2 regions of the Agrobacterium vacciniicorymbosi genome follow, and region 1 is predicted to be linked to the other one. Evidence: predicted binding sites of a transcription regulator. Region 1 holds the regulator's gene; the other holds the start of a gene.
What was found. Region 1 encodes PhoB, which activates phosphate uptake and scavenging genes when phosphate is short. Its sites were predicted from a motif close to TGTCATNNANCTGTCAT; they were not measured.
Positions count from the first base shown of each region.

Region 2: a site for PhoB is predicted at 4,258-4,274, ahead of ABUK73_RS01775 (UDP-2,3-diacylglucosamine diphosphatase). Genes of this name have one in related genera too.

Region 1 covers NZ_JBETMF010000004.1:133,173-140,879, reverse strand. The annotation lists gene ABUK73_RS08335 (GcrA family cell cycle regulator) at 1-178, shown strand, start outside; gene ABUK73_RS08330 (DUF6481 family protein) at 703-1,092, opposite strand; gene ABUK73_RS08325 (hypothetical protein) at 1,129-1,350, opposite strand; gene ABUK73_RS08320 (cold-shock protein) at 1,575-1,784, opposite strand; gene ABUK73_RS08315 (hypothetical protein) at 1,986-2,264, shown strand; gene phoB (phosphate regulon transcriptional regulator PhoB) at 2,309-2,992, opposite strand; gene phoU (phosphate signaling complex protein PhoU) at 3,127-3,843, opposite strand; gene pstB (phosphate ABC transporter ATP-binding protein PstB) at 3,931-4,746, opposite strand; gene pstA (phosphate ABC transporter permease PstA) at 4,822-6,144, opposite strand; gene pstC (phosphate ABC transporter permease subunit PstC) at 6,141-7,625, opposite strand.
Region 2 covers NZ_JBETMF010000001.1:340,705-348,411, reverse strand. The annotation lists gene aroQ (type II 3-dehydroquinate dehydratase) at 1-288, opposite strand, end outside; gene ABUK73_RS01785 (DUF2865 domain-containing protein) at 538-1,671, opposite strand; gene ABUK73_RS01780 (NADP-dependent malic enzyme) at 1,795-4,110, opposite strand; gene ABUK73_RS01775 (UDP-2,3-diacylglucosamine diphosphatase) at 4,328-5,158, shown strand; gene dgcA (N-acetyl-D-Glu racemase DgcA) at 5,172-6,155, opposite strand; gene ABUK73_RS01765 (ABC transporter permease) at 6,298-7,458, shown strand; gene ABUK73_RS01760 (ABC transporter ATP-binding protein) at 7,468-7,707, shown strand, end outside.

The sequences.
Region 1 (7,707 bases):
AACATCGCTGCGCCTGACGCTGACGGAACTGACCGAGCGCACTTGCAAGTGGCCAGTCGGCGACCCGCTGAAGGACGACTTCCATTTCTGCGGCTGCGAAGCTTCCGAGTCCTCGCCTTACTGCAAGTTCCACGCGAAGATGGCTTACCAGCCAGTAAGCGAACGCCGCCGCGCTTAAGGGCGGCAGACATATTGCGAGACATAAGAAAGCGGGTCGACTGGCCCGCTTTTTTCATGCCTGCGATCAAAAGAAGAAGTCAGAGACAACGATCGATGGGATCGACAAACGTCGATTCAGGCGCCGACACCTGCCCATCGCTTTGATAGGTCGAAATTTAACGCCAGTTGCGCGCGCGGCCAAAAGCGATGAAGCTTGCTCTATCTTTCTTGGGATATTGGGCGCGGCTTTTATAGCCTTATGGCGCCATCTGCTCTTACAAACTGCTGAGCTATGCCTGCTTGCAATGAAGCAAGCCCTCCATGGAACGGAAGTTTTGTGACCGGATTTCACGTATGTAGGAAGAGCAATTTTGCAGAACGTTCAGAACGGTTCTGCGAGGCGCAATAGCTGCGCGGAGATGCACTGGCACCTTTGATTGGCGGCTTAACCGCCAATGTTCCCGCAAGCACGAATGACCACAGGTCCATCCTGCCAGATCGCAGCCCTTCATTCGAATGGCTGCTGGATCATGGCAGATAGCTTTAACCCTGGCGGGCCTTGCGGTTGGCATAGCGACGATCGCGCTCGGCCTTGCGGGCGGCTTCATCTTCGATGACGCGGGCGACGCGGTTTTTATCGGCCAGCTTGCGGGCGTCTTCTTCGGCAGTCGCAGCGGCTTCAAGCTCGGCTTCATGCGCCAGCCGTTCCGCTTCGAGGCGGCTCTGCTCTTCGCGCTTCTGCTGCTCGCGCTCGGCACGACGCGCTTCGCGGGCTTCCGCCACGGCGATGCGTTCTGCCTGCTTGGCTTCCCGGTTGGGTTCGGCAGCTTCCTTGGCGGCCTTATAGGCCTGAAGAAGAGCAGCCTTGGCCTCGGCAGCAGCGCTGCGGCGGTCGGTCAGTTCACTGTTTTTAACGTTTTTGTTGTTTCTCAAGTCTCTATTCCAGTTGAGGTGCCGCACCCATCAGGGTCAGGATTTCTTGGTACGCTTTGCGGGTGTCTTGGCAGGTGCCAGGCTGTCTTGCAGTTCCTTGGCAAGGCGCGCTTCACGCAGGCGCTGCGTCTTTTCATCACGCGCCTGGGCAATCGAATTGAGTTCATCAACAGCGTGGCCGCGTGCAAAGAACTGCGACTGCGTTTCACCGAATGCGATTTCCGCCTGCTGGCGAGATTTGCTGTGTGTTTCAGACATGGAATTTCCTTCCTGTCGCATCAGCCGAAATCGGGATCGATTTCCAAAAACGCCGCTGCGGGGTGGATCGAGTGGCCCGGAGCGTTTGCGCCCATGGGCGCGGTGTCCGAAGCCTGTACCGCCGGGCGGCACAAAAAAAGGCCAGGCAACGTGCCTGACCTCGCTTGGTCTCATGCTTTCGACAGTGCCAGTACATCCGTGGTCAAAGGAAAGCGGAGTCCGTATTAAGCAGCCTGGAGATTGCAGGCCGACATTTTGCCCGACTTGTTGTCGCGCTCAAGGTCGTAGCTCAGCTTCTGGCCTTCAACGATTTCGCGCATACCTGCACGCTCTACAGCGGAGATGTGTACGAATGCGTCTGTGCCGCCGTTGTCTGGCTGAATGAAGCCGAAGCCCTTGGTGGAGTTAAACCATTTTACTGTGCCTGTGGTCATAATGAACCCTTTCAAAGCATAAGTTATAGATCACAGAACTGACGCCCTGTGTGCGAGTATAGCGATTTTTTTGAAGGAAAGGGTTAGTTCAAAACGCGGTGCTAATCGCGCGGCAACCAAAGCTCAGCAAGCAAAATATCGATAAACCAGTGATAGAGGGTTATGGCCGGATAGTCAAACTTTAAATTTCAGATCATTGAAATGAGCGTTTATCTTGCAACGCAGCAGCCTCTTCAGAAATATAATAATCCGTGCTGGATTTTCAATTTTGAAAATGTACCTGCCCTTTGTTTTTACTCAGGAAAACTGCGCGGCAAGCGGATATCCCCGCTTCCCCTTTCCATCCGCAACTTCTGGCGCAAACCAGTTCAAAGGAGTCAAAAATATATCTTCGTTACCGGCTGGAGATGGCTCCCCTTCTCGTACCTATTCCTGCCTAAGCTGCGCAAAAATACAAAACGCGCGCTGTTGACCCGGTGAGGCAATAGCGCGCGTTGTGCGAAATATCAGTGGTGGAGCGCCTGTCAGGCTTCCATGGAATAACCCGCGCCGCGAACGGTGCGGATTACATCCTGCATGTTGGAGAAGTTGAGCGCCTTGCGCAGGCGGCCGACATGGACGTCTACGGTGCGTTCGTCCACATAGATATCGTGACCCCAGACGCCGTCGAGAAGTTGCGAGCGGGAGAAGACGCGGCCCGGCGAGACCATCAGGAACTCCAGAAGGCGGAATTCGGTTGGCCCGAGGCGCACTTCGCGGGTCTTGCGGTGGACGCGGTGCGTTTCGCGATCCAGCTCGATATCACCGCATTTCAGAACAGACGACAGAACCTCCGGGCGGGCGCGGCGCAGCATGGCTTTGACGCGCGCCATCAGTTCCGGGGTGGAGAATGGCTTGACCACATAGTCGTCAGCACCCGTGGCCAGTCCGCGCACCCGCTCGCTTTCCTCACCGCGTGCCGTCAACATGATGATTGGCAGACGCTCGGTCTCGGGGCGCATTCTCAGGCGACGGCACAGTTCGATGCCGGAAACGCCCGGCAGCATCCAGTCCAGGATCAGCAGATCCGGCGTGCGCTCCTGCAGGCGGATTTCCGCCTCGTCGCCACGGGGAATGGTGTCGACATCGTAACCTTCGGATTCCAGATTGTAACGAAGAAGAACGCTCAAAGCCTCTTCATCTTCGACAACTGCGATTTTCGGCACCATAGGCTTGGGACTCCGCCAGTCTTACCAGAGCGCCATGCGTTCATTTGGACGCATCACGGACGCTCTGGCCTGTTGATCTACACACCGGCATTCCAAACATCGTTTCCGATCCAAGGGCGCCGATGCTGTAAAACTTACTCGGTTACTGCACCGAGCGTGTTGGAACTATCGTCCTTCGGACGCTCACCTTCCGGCTGGCTGCCGGTGGCCATGTAATAGATGGTTTCCGCGATGTTGGTCGCATGGTCGCCGACGCGCTCGATGTTCTTTGCGCAGAACAGCAGATGCGTGCAGGTCGTGATGTTGCGCGGATCTTCCATCATGTAGGTCAAAAGCTCGCGGAACAGCGAGGTATACATGGCGTCGATCTCTTCGTCGCGCTCGCGGATGGCCTGTGCCTTTTCTGCGGAGCGCGTGGAATAGACGTCCAGCACTTCCTTCAGCTGCACCAGCGCCAGTTCCGACAGGTGCTCCAGTCCACGGGCCAGCTTGCGCGGAACGCCAGTGCCGGCAACGGCGATGACGCGCTTGGCAGTATTTTTGCCAAGATCGCCGACGCGCTCCAGATCGGCAGCGATGCGCAGCGAACCGATGATTTCACGCAGGTCGGACGCCATGGGCTGACGCTTGGCGATGGTCACGATGGCCTTGTCGCCGATCTCGCGCTCGGCATGATCGAGGATCGTATCGTCAGAGATGACCTTCTGGGCCAGCGCTGCATCCGAGTTGACCAGAGCGCGCACCGCATCGGCGCACATCTGTTCAGCCAGACCACCCATTTCGGCGATGCGGCGGGTGAGGAACTTCAGTTCATCATCATAGGCGGACATAATATGGGAATGTGTCGGCATGTTCGAAGTCTCCAGTTTCGATGCACTGGCCCGCAAGCCCGACCGGGCTCAAGCGGTGCCATGCGAAGGGTTTGAACCAGCGTCAGATCAGCCGAAGCGACCCATGATGTAGTCCTGCGTGCGCTGGTCGTCCGGGTTGGTGAACATCTTGTCGGTGTCGTTTTCTTCCACCAGATGGCCCAGATGGAACATGGCGGTGCGCTGCGACACGCGGGCTGCCTGCTGCATGGAGTGGGTAACGATGACGATGGTGTAATTGGCGCGCAGTTCGTGGATCAGTTCCTCGACCTTGGCGGTTGCAATCGGGTCCAGTGCCGAGCAGGGCTCGTCCATCAGGATGACTTCAGGCGAAACCGCAATGGCGCGGGCGATGCACAGACGCTGCTGCTGACCGCCGGACAGGCCGGTGCCGGATTCGTGCAGACGATCCTTGGCTTCGTTCCACAGACCGGCCTTCTGAAGGCTCGACTCGACGATCTGATCCATGTCCGCCTTGTTGCGGGCCAAACCATGGATGCGCGGGCCGTAGGCGATGTTTTCGTAGATCGTCTTCGGGAAAGGGTTCGGCTTCTGGAACACCATGCCGACACGGGCGCGCAGTTCCACCACGTCGATGGTCTGATCGTAGATATCGTCTTCATCGAGCGTGATCTTGCCGGTGACGCGGCAGCTGTCGATGGTGTCGTTCATGCGGTTCAGCGTGCGCAGGAAGGTGGACTTGCCGCAGCCAGACGGGCCGATGAGCGCCGTCACGGTGTTTTCACGTACGTTGAGGTTCACATCGTAAAGGGCACGCTTCTCGCTGTAATAAACGGAAACGTCCTTGCCGATCATCTTGTATGTTACTTCATTCATTTTCTTGTCCAGCGCCTTTTCAACTGCTGCTTCCGACAACATATTCATAGCCTCAAGCTCCCGGTGTTTGTTACATCGCATGCTGGCTGGAAAACCGGTGACCCGATTTTCCCTGAGTCATGTTTACCAGCGACGCTCGAAGCGGCGACGCAACAGGATTGCTCCCACATTCATGACGATGAGGAACATAAGCAGGATGATGATAGCGCCTGATGTTCTCTCGACAAAGGCACGTTCTGCTTCGTTCGCCCACATGTAAATCTGCACCGGCAGGGCCGTGGACGGGTCCATCGGTGTTGTCGGATAATTCGCGACGAAGGCGACCATGCCGATAAGAAGCAGCGGTGCGGTTTCGCCAAGGGCATGTGCCAGGCCGATGATGGTACCCGTGAGAATTCCGGGCATGGCCAGCGGCAGCACATGGTGGAAGATGGTCTGCATTTTCGAAGCGCCAAGGCCAAGGGCAGCGGCGCGGATGGATGGCGGCACCGCCTTCAGCGCCGCACGGGTGGCGATGATGATGGTGGGCAATGTCATAAGCGTCAGGACGAAACCACCGACCAGCGAGGCCGAGCGCGGGAAGCCCATGAAGTTGATGAAGACCGACAGGCCGAGCAGACCGTAAACGATGGACGGAACGGCAGCGAGATTGTTGATATTGACCTCGATAAGATCCGTCAGGCGGTTCTTCGGTGCGAACTCTTCCAGATAGATGGAAGCGGCGACACCGATGGGCAGCGACAGAACCAGCACGATCAGCATCATGTAGAAGGAGCCGATCAGCGCCACGCCGACACCTGCGGCTTCCGGACGGCTGGATGCGCCGTTGAAGAAGATGCCGGTATTGAATTCCTTGGCCAGTTGGCCCGCTTCGGTCAGTTTCTTGACCCAGGCGAGTTGCTGGTCGGAGATGCGACGGTTCTGCTCATTGACGGAAACATCGACCTGACCCTTGACCACGCTATCGAGATCGCCTGAAGCCAGAAGGGCCACGGTGCGCGTGGTTCCAACGATGCTAGGATCGGCTACCACCAGATCGCGCAGCTGTCCGCGGATGCTGTCGGAGATCATCGCATTGACGGCACGAAGGCCATCGCGGTCATCCAGGGAGACGCCGAGTGCCTTTGCCACCGCATTGCGGGCAACCACGGGGTAGTTCGCGGTCATCAGCTTGGCAGGGTTCTGTGCACGGACGTTGTCGGGATCGATGATCTGCTGCGAGAACTCGACCGGCACGGTGATCATGGTCTGCTGGAACGCCGTATAGCCTTTGCCGACGACGGACCAGAGAAGCAGGAAAAGGAACAGAAGGCCGAAGGAGATGGCGGCAAGGCCATAAGTCCGGAAGCGGCGCTCGGCGGCGTAACGGCGCTTGATGCCGATATCGCGACGGACCTTCTTCGTTGCGGCTGGGGCGGTAAAGCCCGGAGTAACGACGTCGGTCATTCGTACTGCTCCCGGTATTTGCGCACAATATAGAGCGCGTAGATATTGAGGCAAAGCGTGATGGCAAAGAGGGTGATGCCAAGCGCAAAGGCAACCAGTGTCTGTGGCGAGGTGAATTCAAGGTCGCCCGTCAGCTGGCTGACGATCTTGACCGTTACCGTCGTCATCGGCTCAAACGGATCGAGCTGAAGGCGGGCGGCAACACCGGCGGCCAGAACAACGATCATGGTTTCGCCGATGGCGCGCGAGGCGGTCATCAGAATGGCACCGACGATGCCTGGAAGGGCCGCTGGCAGAATGACCTTCTTGACCGTTTCCGAGCGCGTTGCACCAAGGCCCAGCGAGCCATCGCGCAGCGTGCGGGGAACGGCGGTGATGATATCGTCCGACAGCGAAGACACGTATGGGATCAACATGATGCCCATGACGAAGCCAGCGGTGATAACGCTCTGCGCCTGGATGAAGTTGGTGTAGTCGCCCGTTGTAAGACCGTTGATCTGCGAGGAAATATCGCGAAGGAACGGACCGACGGTCGTCAGGGCGAAGAAGCCGTAGACGATGGTCGGGATACCGGCCAGCACTTCGAGAAGTGGCTTGGCAACCGAGCGGAAGCGTGGGCTGGCATATTCCGCCATGTAGATGGCCGAGAACAGACCGACCGGCACGGCAACCAGCATGGCCACGAAGCCGATATAGAGCGTACCTGCCAGAAGCGGAATGAGACCAAACTGACCGGCGCTTTCGGTGGAACCGGCAGCGGCAAAGCGCGGGTCCCATACTGTTCCGAAGAAGAACTGGTAGGCCGGCACCATGTTGAAGAACTGAATGGCTTCGGTCAGCATCGACAAAACGATGCCGATGGTGGTGAGAATGGCGATGGAGGATGCCAGCAGCAGTGCCGCCAGAATGACCTTCTCGACATTGTTGCGGGCGCGGAAGCGAGGCGCGATGCCGCGCATGGCGTAGATCGCGCCACCGATTGCCGAACCCAGGACAATGATGATCATGCCAAGGCGGCTGGCCGTCGTCATGGTGTTGAGCGTTTCAGCCGCTTCGACCATGTAGGGCTGCGGATCGCCGGCAATGGCGACACCCTTGGAGCCGAGCAGCGGACGAAGAGCTGTCGGATCGGCCTTGGCCTGCGCAAGCTCTTCAGACGTCAGCCGTTGAAGACCGCGCGCAATCGAGCCGACCATGCCGTAGCTGAGGCTCTGCTGGGCCTCGGACTGCGCCTTGATGTCATCGGGAAACTCACCCCGGACAGTCGCGGTGACAATCATGGGGCTGATGATGAGCCAGAGTGCCAAAATGAATGCAGCAGGCAGAACAGCCCATATGAGAACATAGGAGCCATGATAGCCTGCACGAGAATGCATGGAGGACGGACGACCGCCCGCCAAGGCGACGGCACGGCGTGAACCCAGCACATAGCTGGCTATGCCGATCAGCGCCAATATCAGCAAAATAATGGGTGTGTTCATGGAGACTTTCCTCGGCGCACCAGAAAGAGATGCGGTATCAGGCAGCTTTGTTGCACATCGGATCATCGAAAACCGTGCCGAA
Region 2 (7,707 bases), on a different contig from region 1:
TGGAACGGAAATGGCTCTGATAGCATCATGCAACGCAATGGATGTATGTGCATAAGCGCCGGGATTGATGACGACACCGGCGGCGCGTTCGCCAGCTTCGTGCAACAGGTCTACCAGAGCACCCTCATGGTTGGACTGGTGACACTCGACCACAAAGCCAAGCTCTTCACCGGCCTTGATGCAGTCGCTCTCAATATCTTTCAGGGTCTTGCCGCCATAAATGCCCGGCTCCCGTTTTCCCAACATGTTGAGGTTGGGTCCGTTGAGGACGAAGATCGTGTTGCTCATTTGCGGTTCCGTCAAAAAATCAGGGCCACCTATAGACCGCGCGACCGCGAAGGAAAAGCCCCGAAGCGCGTAAAGCACGGGTTGTCCTTAATGTTCTGGCTTTTTCGGTTGGTTTTACTTGGATATTGCCGTTGCGGCTTCATCTTTGCAGCAAGCAGCGAGATGAAAAACGGACGATCGGCTTTGCGATCGATGCCTTGCCATGTGCGGTGATCGTATTGCGAATACGTTTCTCTCCGAAAATCACACCTACTGCTGCTGTGGCTGCGCGCCCTTCACCGCCGGGTTCTTGAGGTCGATGCGGCTGGTTTCCTCGGGTAAGAACTGCGGGCCGACGATGCGGACCTTGTTATTTTTTGGGTCGTAGTCCCGCTCGGGAATGGGCTCGGCTTTCTCCACCGGCTTCGTTTCGGCTGGCTTTGGTGCCGCGTCAACCTTGGGCGATGTGATGGTGGTGATGCTGGAGCCGTTCTGAAGAGCGGTGGATTGGGGTGCCTGCTCCTGCTTTTTCATCTCGTCATGGTACGCCGCCATGTTGCAGCTGCATGAGGGTGAGCGGGAGGCGCTGGGATTGTTGCGGTAGGCGAAGGCTGTGGGCATCGAGGTATATGGCTGGCCGGTCTTGGCGGAGACCATGTCGGAACTCTCCTGACCCTCAAGCGAGTGGTAGAAAAGCTCGGTCTGCGTGCCGGGGCACATGCGCTCGCATTGTGCGGCCTGTGCGCGGAAATCGAGCGGCGTTGCATCTGAGGAAATAGGAAAGAAGGCGCCGTCGCAGGTGCGCACGCACAGCGTTCTCAGCCCGCCCTGCATGGGCATATCCGGGTTGGGTGCATAATCCAGATTGTCCGGTTGGTCGAATGGATCGCCGGGGCCACGCATATCCGGGGTTTGCGATGGATCTGTTGAGGTGAAGGACGGCGACTGCTCATCGAAGCAGCCCTGCGCATCCAGCGCAGCCATGATGCGTTGGCGACCGTCCTGAGCATTGTCTGCCCGTTGTGCGGCCAGCATCCGGTCACGATCTTCCGCGATCATGTCCCGCTCGGCCTGCGCCTGTACAAGCGCGTCACCAATTTCCCCGCAAAGCTGGGCGTTGGGATTGCCGTAGACAATGATGCTGCCTGAGGAGCAGCCGTAGCTGCGCATGTCGTTCTTGATGCGGCGGATGACGATATTCTGCTGGGCGAGCGCATTGGCGTATCTGCGCACTTCCGCGGTGTTGCCGATGATCTGTGTCGGTTGATCCAGCTGTGCGCGCAGGGAATCGCAAACCGCGCTTGCCTGCGCCGAAAGGGGCGAGGCAAATAGCAGCGTAACAAGCGTGCCGAACAATCGGCTGCGGCGCGGGATCAATGGTCCGTCCGTTTCCTGACCCGCCATCATGCTGGTCATATCCTGTTGATCATCGCCCGCGATGGGTGGGCGAATATTCTTTAGCTCAGGATAACATAGTGCTGCGCCGCAAAGCGGCAACAGTCGGTTCAAAATTATGTTAACCCGCGCTTACTCGGATGGGTTGGACGCCTGCACCACGGCAAGTGCCGCCATGTTGACCACGCCACGCGATGTGACTGTCGGTGACAGGATGTGGACGGGTAGGGCAGAGCCGAGAAGGATGGGGCCGACATGCAGGCCTTCCGTCATGGTGCGCACGACGCCGAGCGTAATGTTAGCCGAATCGAGGTTCGGGAAAACCAGAAGGTTGGCTTCGCCGGAAAGCGAGCTATTGGGCATGGCACGCTTGCGAAGTGTTTCCGACAGCGCAGACCCACCCTGCATTTCGCCATCGATTTCCAGTTCCGGCGCGGCATTGCGCACCAGCTGAAGCGCACGGCGCATCTTGCGGGCGCTTTCGGAATCCCGCGAGCCGAAATTCGAATGGCTGGCGAGAGCGATCTTCGGCGTGATGCCGAAACGCTTGATTTCCTTGGATGCGAGGATCGCAAGTTCCGCGATGTCTTCTGCCGTCGGCTCGTAATTGACGAAGGTGTCAGTCAGGAACAGCGCGCCCTGCTGGGTGATCAGCAGGCTGAGGCCGCCGAATGTATGCGCATTCTGCTGCTTGCCGATGATCTGGTTCACATCGCGCAGATGTCGGTCGAAACGACCTTCCAGACCGCAGATAAGCGCATCCGCTTCACCGCGCTTGACGGAGAGCGCGCCGATGACCGTGCTGTTGGTACGAACGATGGTACGCGCCGCTTCCGGGTTGATACCGGCGCGACCGACCAAAGCGAAATAGTCATCGACATATTCGCGGTAACGTGGATCGTCTTCCGGGTTGACCACGGCAAAGTCTGCATTAGGGCGAATGCGAAGGCCGAAGCGCTTCAGGCGCGTCTCGATGATCTGTGGACGACCGATGAGGATCGGAACGCCGGTGCCTTCTTCCAGCAGCACCTGTGCGGCGCGCAGCACGCGTTCGTCTTCTCCTTCTGCAAAGATGATGCGCTTCTTCTCTGCCGTTTTCGCCAGATTGAAGATGGGCTTCATGATGAAGCCGGAACGCCAGACGAAGCGGTTCAGCTGATCGAGATAGGCGTCGAAATCGGTAATCGGACGCGCTGCGACGCCGCTCGCTGCCGCAGCGCGTGCAACGGCTGGCGCGATGCGCAGGATGAGGCGCGGATCGAAGGGCGAGGGGATGAGGTAGTTCGGTCCGAAGATCGGCGTTTCATCGCTATAGGCCTTCGCCGCGACTTCCGAAACTTCTTCACGTGCCAGTTCTGCGATGGCGTGAACGGCGGCCATCTTCATTTCTTCGTTAATGGTGGTCGCGCCGCAATCCAGTGCACCCCGGAAAATATAGGGGAAGCACAGCACGTTGTTGACCTGGTTCGGGAAGTCGGAACGACCCGTGCAGATCATCGCATCAGGGCGGGCCTGACGGGCCAGTTCCGGCATGATTTCAGGGTTCGGGTTGGCCAGCGCGAGAATGAGCGGCTTTTCGGCCATGCGCGCCAGAAGTTCCGGCTTCAGAACGCCAGCCGCGGAAAGGCCCAGGAAAACGTCGGCATCATCGATTGTTTCGTGGAGCGCACGCTTGTCGGTCTTCTGGGCGTAAACCTCTTTCCACTCGTCCATCAGCGTGTTGCGGCCGTCATAAACGAGGCCTTCAATGTCGTGGACCCAGATGTTTTCGCGCTTTGCGCCCAGTTCGACCAGCAGGTTGAGGCAGGCCAGTGCTGCAGCGCCCGCGCCCGATGCGACGATCTTGACGTTGCCGATGGTCTTGCCGGCAAGCTCCAGCGCGTTGGTTACCGCAGCGGCGACGATGATGGCGGTGCCGTGCTGATCATCGTGGAAGACGGGAATGTTCATCTTCTCACGAAGCTGACGCTCCACCTCGAAACATTCCGGTGCCTTGATGTCTTCGAGGTTGATGCCGCCGAAGGTGGGCTCCAGCGCCGAGATGGTGGAGACCATGTCATTGATGCCGGGCGCATCGATTTCGATGTCGAACACGTCGATGCCCGCAAATTTCTTGAACAGAACGGCCTTGCCTTCCATAACTGGCTTGGACGCCAGCGGGCCGATATTGCCGAGGCCGAGAACCGCCGTGCCGTTGGAAATCACAGCGACCAGATTGGCGCGCGCCGTATATTGCGCAGCCGTTTCCGGGTTTTCGTGAATGGCAAGGCAGGGGGCGGCAACGCCCGGGGAATAGGCAAGCGCCAGATCGCGCTGGTTGCCCAGCGGCTTGGAGGCCTGAATTTCCAGTTTTCCGGGACGCGGATAGCGGTGGTAGAAAAGCGCCTGTTCTTCCAGATCCGCATTGGCGTTTTTGTTTTGCGTGTTGCCCGTGTCCTGAGAACTCATTCTATCACCGCTTATTTCAAGTTTCTTGGAGGCCTTTGCATACAACAATCGGCCAGTGCGTACAGCCGTTTATTTTATCCGAGGTCGGCAAAATCGGTAGTTTAGAGATCGCGTAAAAATGCGGCCCGCTGCGTGTAAATATTGTTTTGTCATCTTGCTGAAACACGAGTCTGGTTTTGCAGGGGATGAAAGTTGCCGAGACAGGGGGAAGATTTCCATGGCCGCGCAAACCGAAGCCAGACAGTTCAGAACGCTTTTCATTTCCGATGTGCATCTTGGCTCTAAAGCGGCCAAAACGGATTTCCTTCTGGATTTCCTGCGTCACCACGAGGCTGAGACCATCATCCTCGTCGGCGATATCATTGACGGCTGGCGCCTGCGCCGCAACTGGTACTGGCCGCAAGGCTGTAACGACGTGGTGCAGAAGCTTCTTCGCAAGGCGCGCAAGGGCACCCGCATCATCTATATTCCCGGAAACCACGACGAGTTCCTACGCGAATTTCCGGGCACGCATTTCGGCGGCATCGAAGTTGCCGAACGTATGATCCACGAAGCCGCAGACGGCAAGAAGTATCTCATCATCCATGGCGATGAGTTTGACGTTGTGGTTCGCAACGCCCGCCTGCTGGCCTATCTGGGTGACTGGGCCTATGACGCGGCGATTGCCATCAACGTTTTGCTGGCGGCTATCCGCCGCAGGATCGGGCTTCCGTACTGGTCGTTTTCGGCCTGGGCAAAGCTTCAGGTCAAGCACGCCGTCAACTTCATCGGCGAATTCCAGCGTGTGGTGGCGGAAGAAGCCCGCCGCAACAAGGTGGATGGTGTCATCTGTGGCCATATTCACCACGCGGTGATGGAGGATATTGAAGGTATCCGCTACATCAACACCGGTGACTGGGTGGAAAGCTGCACGGCGGTTGCCGAAAACGCCGATGGCACCTTCGAGCTGATCACCTGGATGCAGGCCGGTGACAAGACCGAAGACCACACGGTGGGCGAACTGGAGCCAGTCGCTTTCCCGAAGCTCATCGGCACCTACGCAGCATAACGGACTTTGCCGTTCATCCCCACAGCTCCGGCTTTGGCGGATAAACGAGCGATCCTTCATAGATGAGGCCCGGGACACGATCCCGTGCCAGAAGCAGCGGGCCATCGAGATCCGCGTATTCCGTATCCTGCGCCAGCATCAGCGCCGGTGCCATGCCAAGCGACGTTCCCAGCATGCAGCCGACCATGATCGTATAGCCCAGACGCTGCGCTTCTTTCTTCATGATGAGCGCCTCGGTTAATCCGCCGGTCTTGTCGAGCTTGATGTTGATGGCGTCGTAGCGGTCGCGCAGCGAGGCGAGATCGGCGGTCAGATGAACGCTCTCATCGGCGCAGATCGGTACCGCGCGGTTTATGCGCGACAGAATACTGTCCTTGCCAGCGGGTAGGGGCTGTTCGATCAGTGCAATGTTTAGCTCCGCCGCGACCTTGAGGTGATGCTCGATATTCTCGTCCGTCCAACCCTCATTGGCATCGATAATAATGCGAGCCTTGGGCGCTGCCGCTCGAACGGCGCGTAGCCGTGCCTCGTCGTCTTCCGTTCCGTTCTTGATCTTCAACAGCGGTCGCGTGGCATTCTCGGCGGCTTTGTCAGCCATTGTGTCCGCATCGCCCAGCGAAATCGTATAGGCGGTGACGATAGGGCCGGGGGCGACTGGCAGAAGCGAGGAGGCAACGGTTTTGCCCGAGAGCTTGGCTTCCAGATCCCACAAAGCGCAATCCACCGCATTGCGGGCCGCACCCGGCTTCATCGCGTCTTGCAGCGCGTGGCGGTCCATGCCCTGCGACATCGCCTGTTCCATGGCGCGGATATCGGCAAGCACGCCGTCAATCGATTCGCCATAACGCTTATAAGGAACGCATTCGCCTACGCCTTTGACGCCATTTTGCTCGATCGTGCAGATCACGACCTCCACTTCTGTGCGGCTTCCGCGGGAAATGGTGAAGCTACCCGCAACCGGGAATGTTTCAGCTGTGGCTTGAATGTAACGATGCATCAAAATTGCCTTCGCGTTGGGGGATAAACCGGTAAACAGACGAAAAAACTCCGGAATTCGTCCGCAGTGCTGTGGCTTGGTGATCCGTCACTCGATATGAATCGTTAAGAATCTTTAATAGGCTGCATTCGCTTGGAGCAAGATGCAAGAACTTGAAACACGGCAACAGGCGCAACCGGCAGCAATCTCGGCGAATGATGACGCCCAGAATGGCGCCTCGCGCTTTGCCTTGAGCGGATCGTGGCGCAACGCCAACATCTCTTCGGTTCTGCCTGATATCGAAAAGCTCGAGAAATCCAAGCCTTCCGGCTCGATTACCATTGATCTCTCGGATGTCGACAACATCGATACTACGGGTGCCTGGATTTTGCGGCGCATGCGACACCGCATGGAGCAGTCCGGCACGCAGGTTGCCTTCGAGGGCAATGAGAAGATTGAGGAAATCATTTCGGCTCTGCCGGAGGAAGCGCCTCTTCCGCCCAAGGAAACCAGTAAAAAAGGTCTTGTCGAGCGCGTTTTTGATCCCATCGGCAAGAATGTCGTGCAGGCGGGCGCAGATTTTCTGGCGGGCATGTATATTCTCGGCTCCGCCGTGCGTGGCGCGCAGATGAAGCTGGGGCGAGGGCGCGGCGTTTCGCCTGCTGCCATTGTCAACCAGATCGACCATATGGGCGTGCGCGCCGTTCCCATCATTCTACTGATGTCGTTCCTCATCGGCGCGATCATCGCGCAGCAAGGCGCGTTTCAGCTGCGGTATTTCGGCGCTGAAGTCTTTGTGGTCGACCTCGTCGGAATTCTCCAGCTGCGTGAAATCGGCGTGTTGTTGACCGCCATCATGATTGCGGGCCGCTCCGGCAGCGCGATCACCGCCGAAATCGGCTCGATGAAAATGCGCGAGGAAATCGATGCGCTGAAGGTCATCGGCTTGAACCCGGTCGGCGTTCTCGTGTTTCCGCGGCTGGTTGCGCTGACAATCGCGCTGCCGCTTTTGACGATCATCGCCAACTTCGCGGCTCTGTTGGGCGCGGCTGTCGTCTCGCTGCTTTACTCCGGCATCACCTTCGAGGTCTTTCTGTCGCGCCTTCATTCTGCGGTGGAAATCTCGACCATCGCATCGGGCATGATCAAGGCCCCCTTCATGGCGTTGATCATCGGCATCGTCGCGGCAGTTGAAGGCATGAAAGTGGGCGGCAGTGCTGAGTCGCTTGGTCAGCATGTGACATCATCCGTGGTGAAGTCCATTTTCGTCGTGATTCTGGTCGATGGCGTCTTTGCCATCTTCTATGCAGCCATCGATTTTTAAGGAGCGGCTGTGCAGGATCAGGAACGGAAGACAGATAACAAAGAGAACAAGAAGGATCGGGAAGTCATTCTCTCGGTGGAAGGCGTGACGGTTGCATTTGGTGACAAGGTCGTTCTCGATAACCTTGATCTTGATGTTTATCGCGGCGAAATTCTTGGTTTTATTGGGCCATCAGGCGCTGGCAAATCCGTTTTGATGCGCGCGGTTTTGCGCCTGCTAAACCGTCAGAGCGGCACGATAAAGATTCTG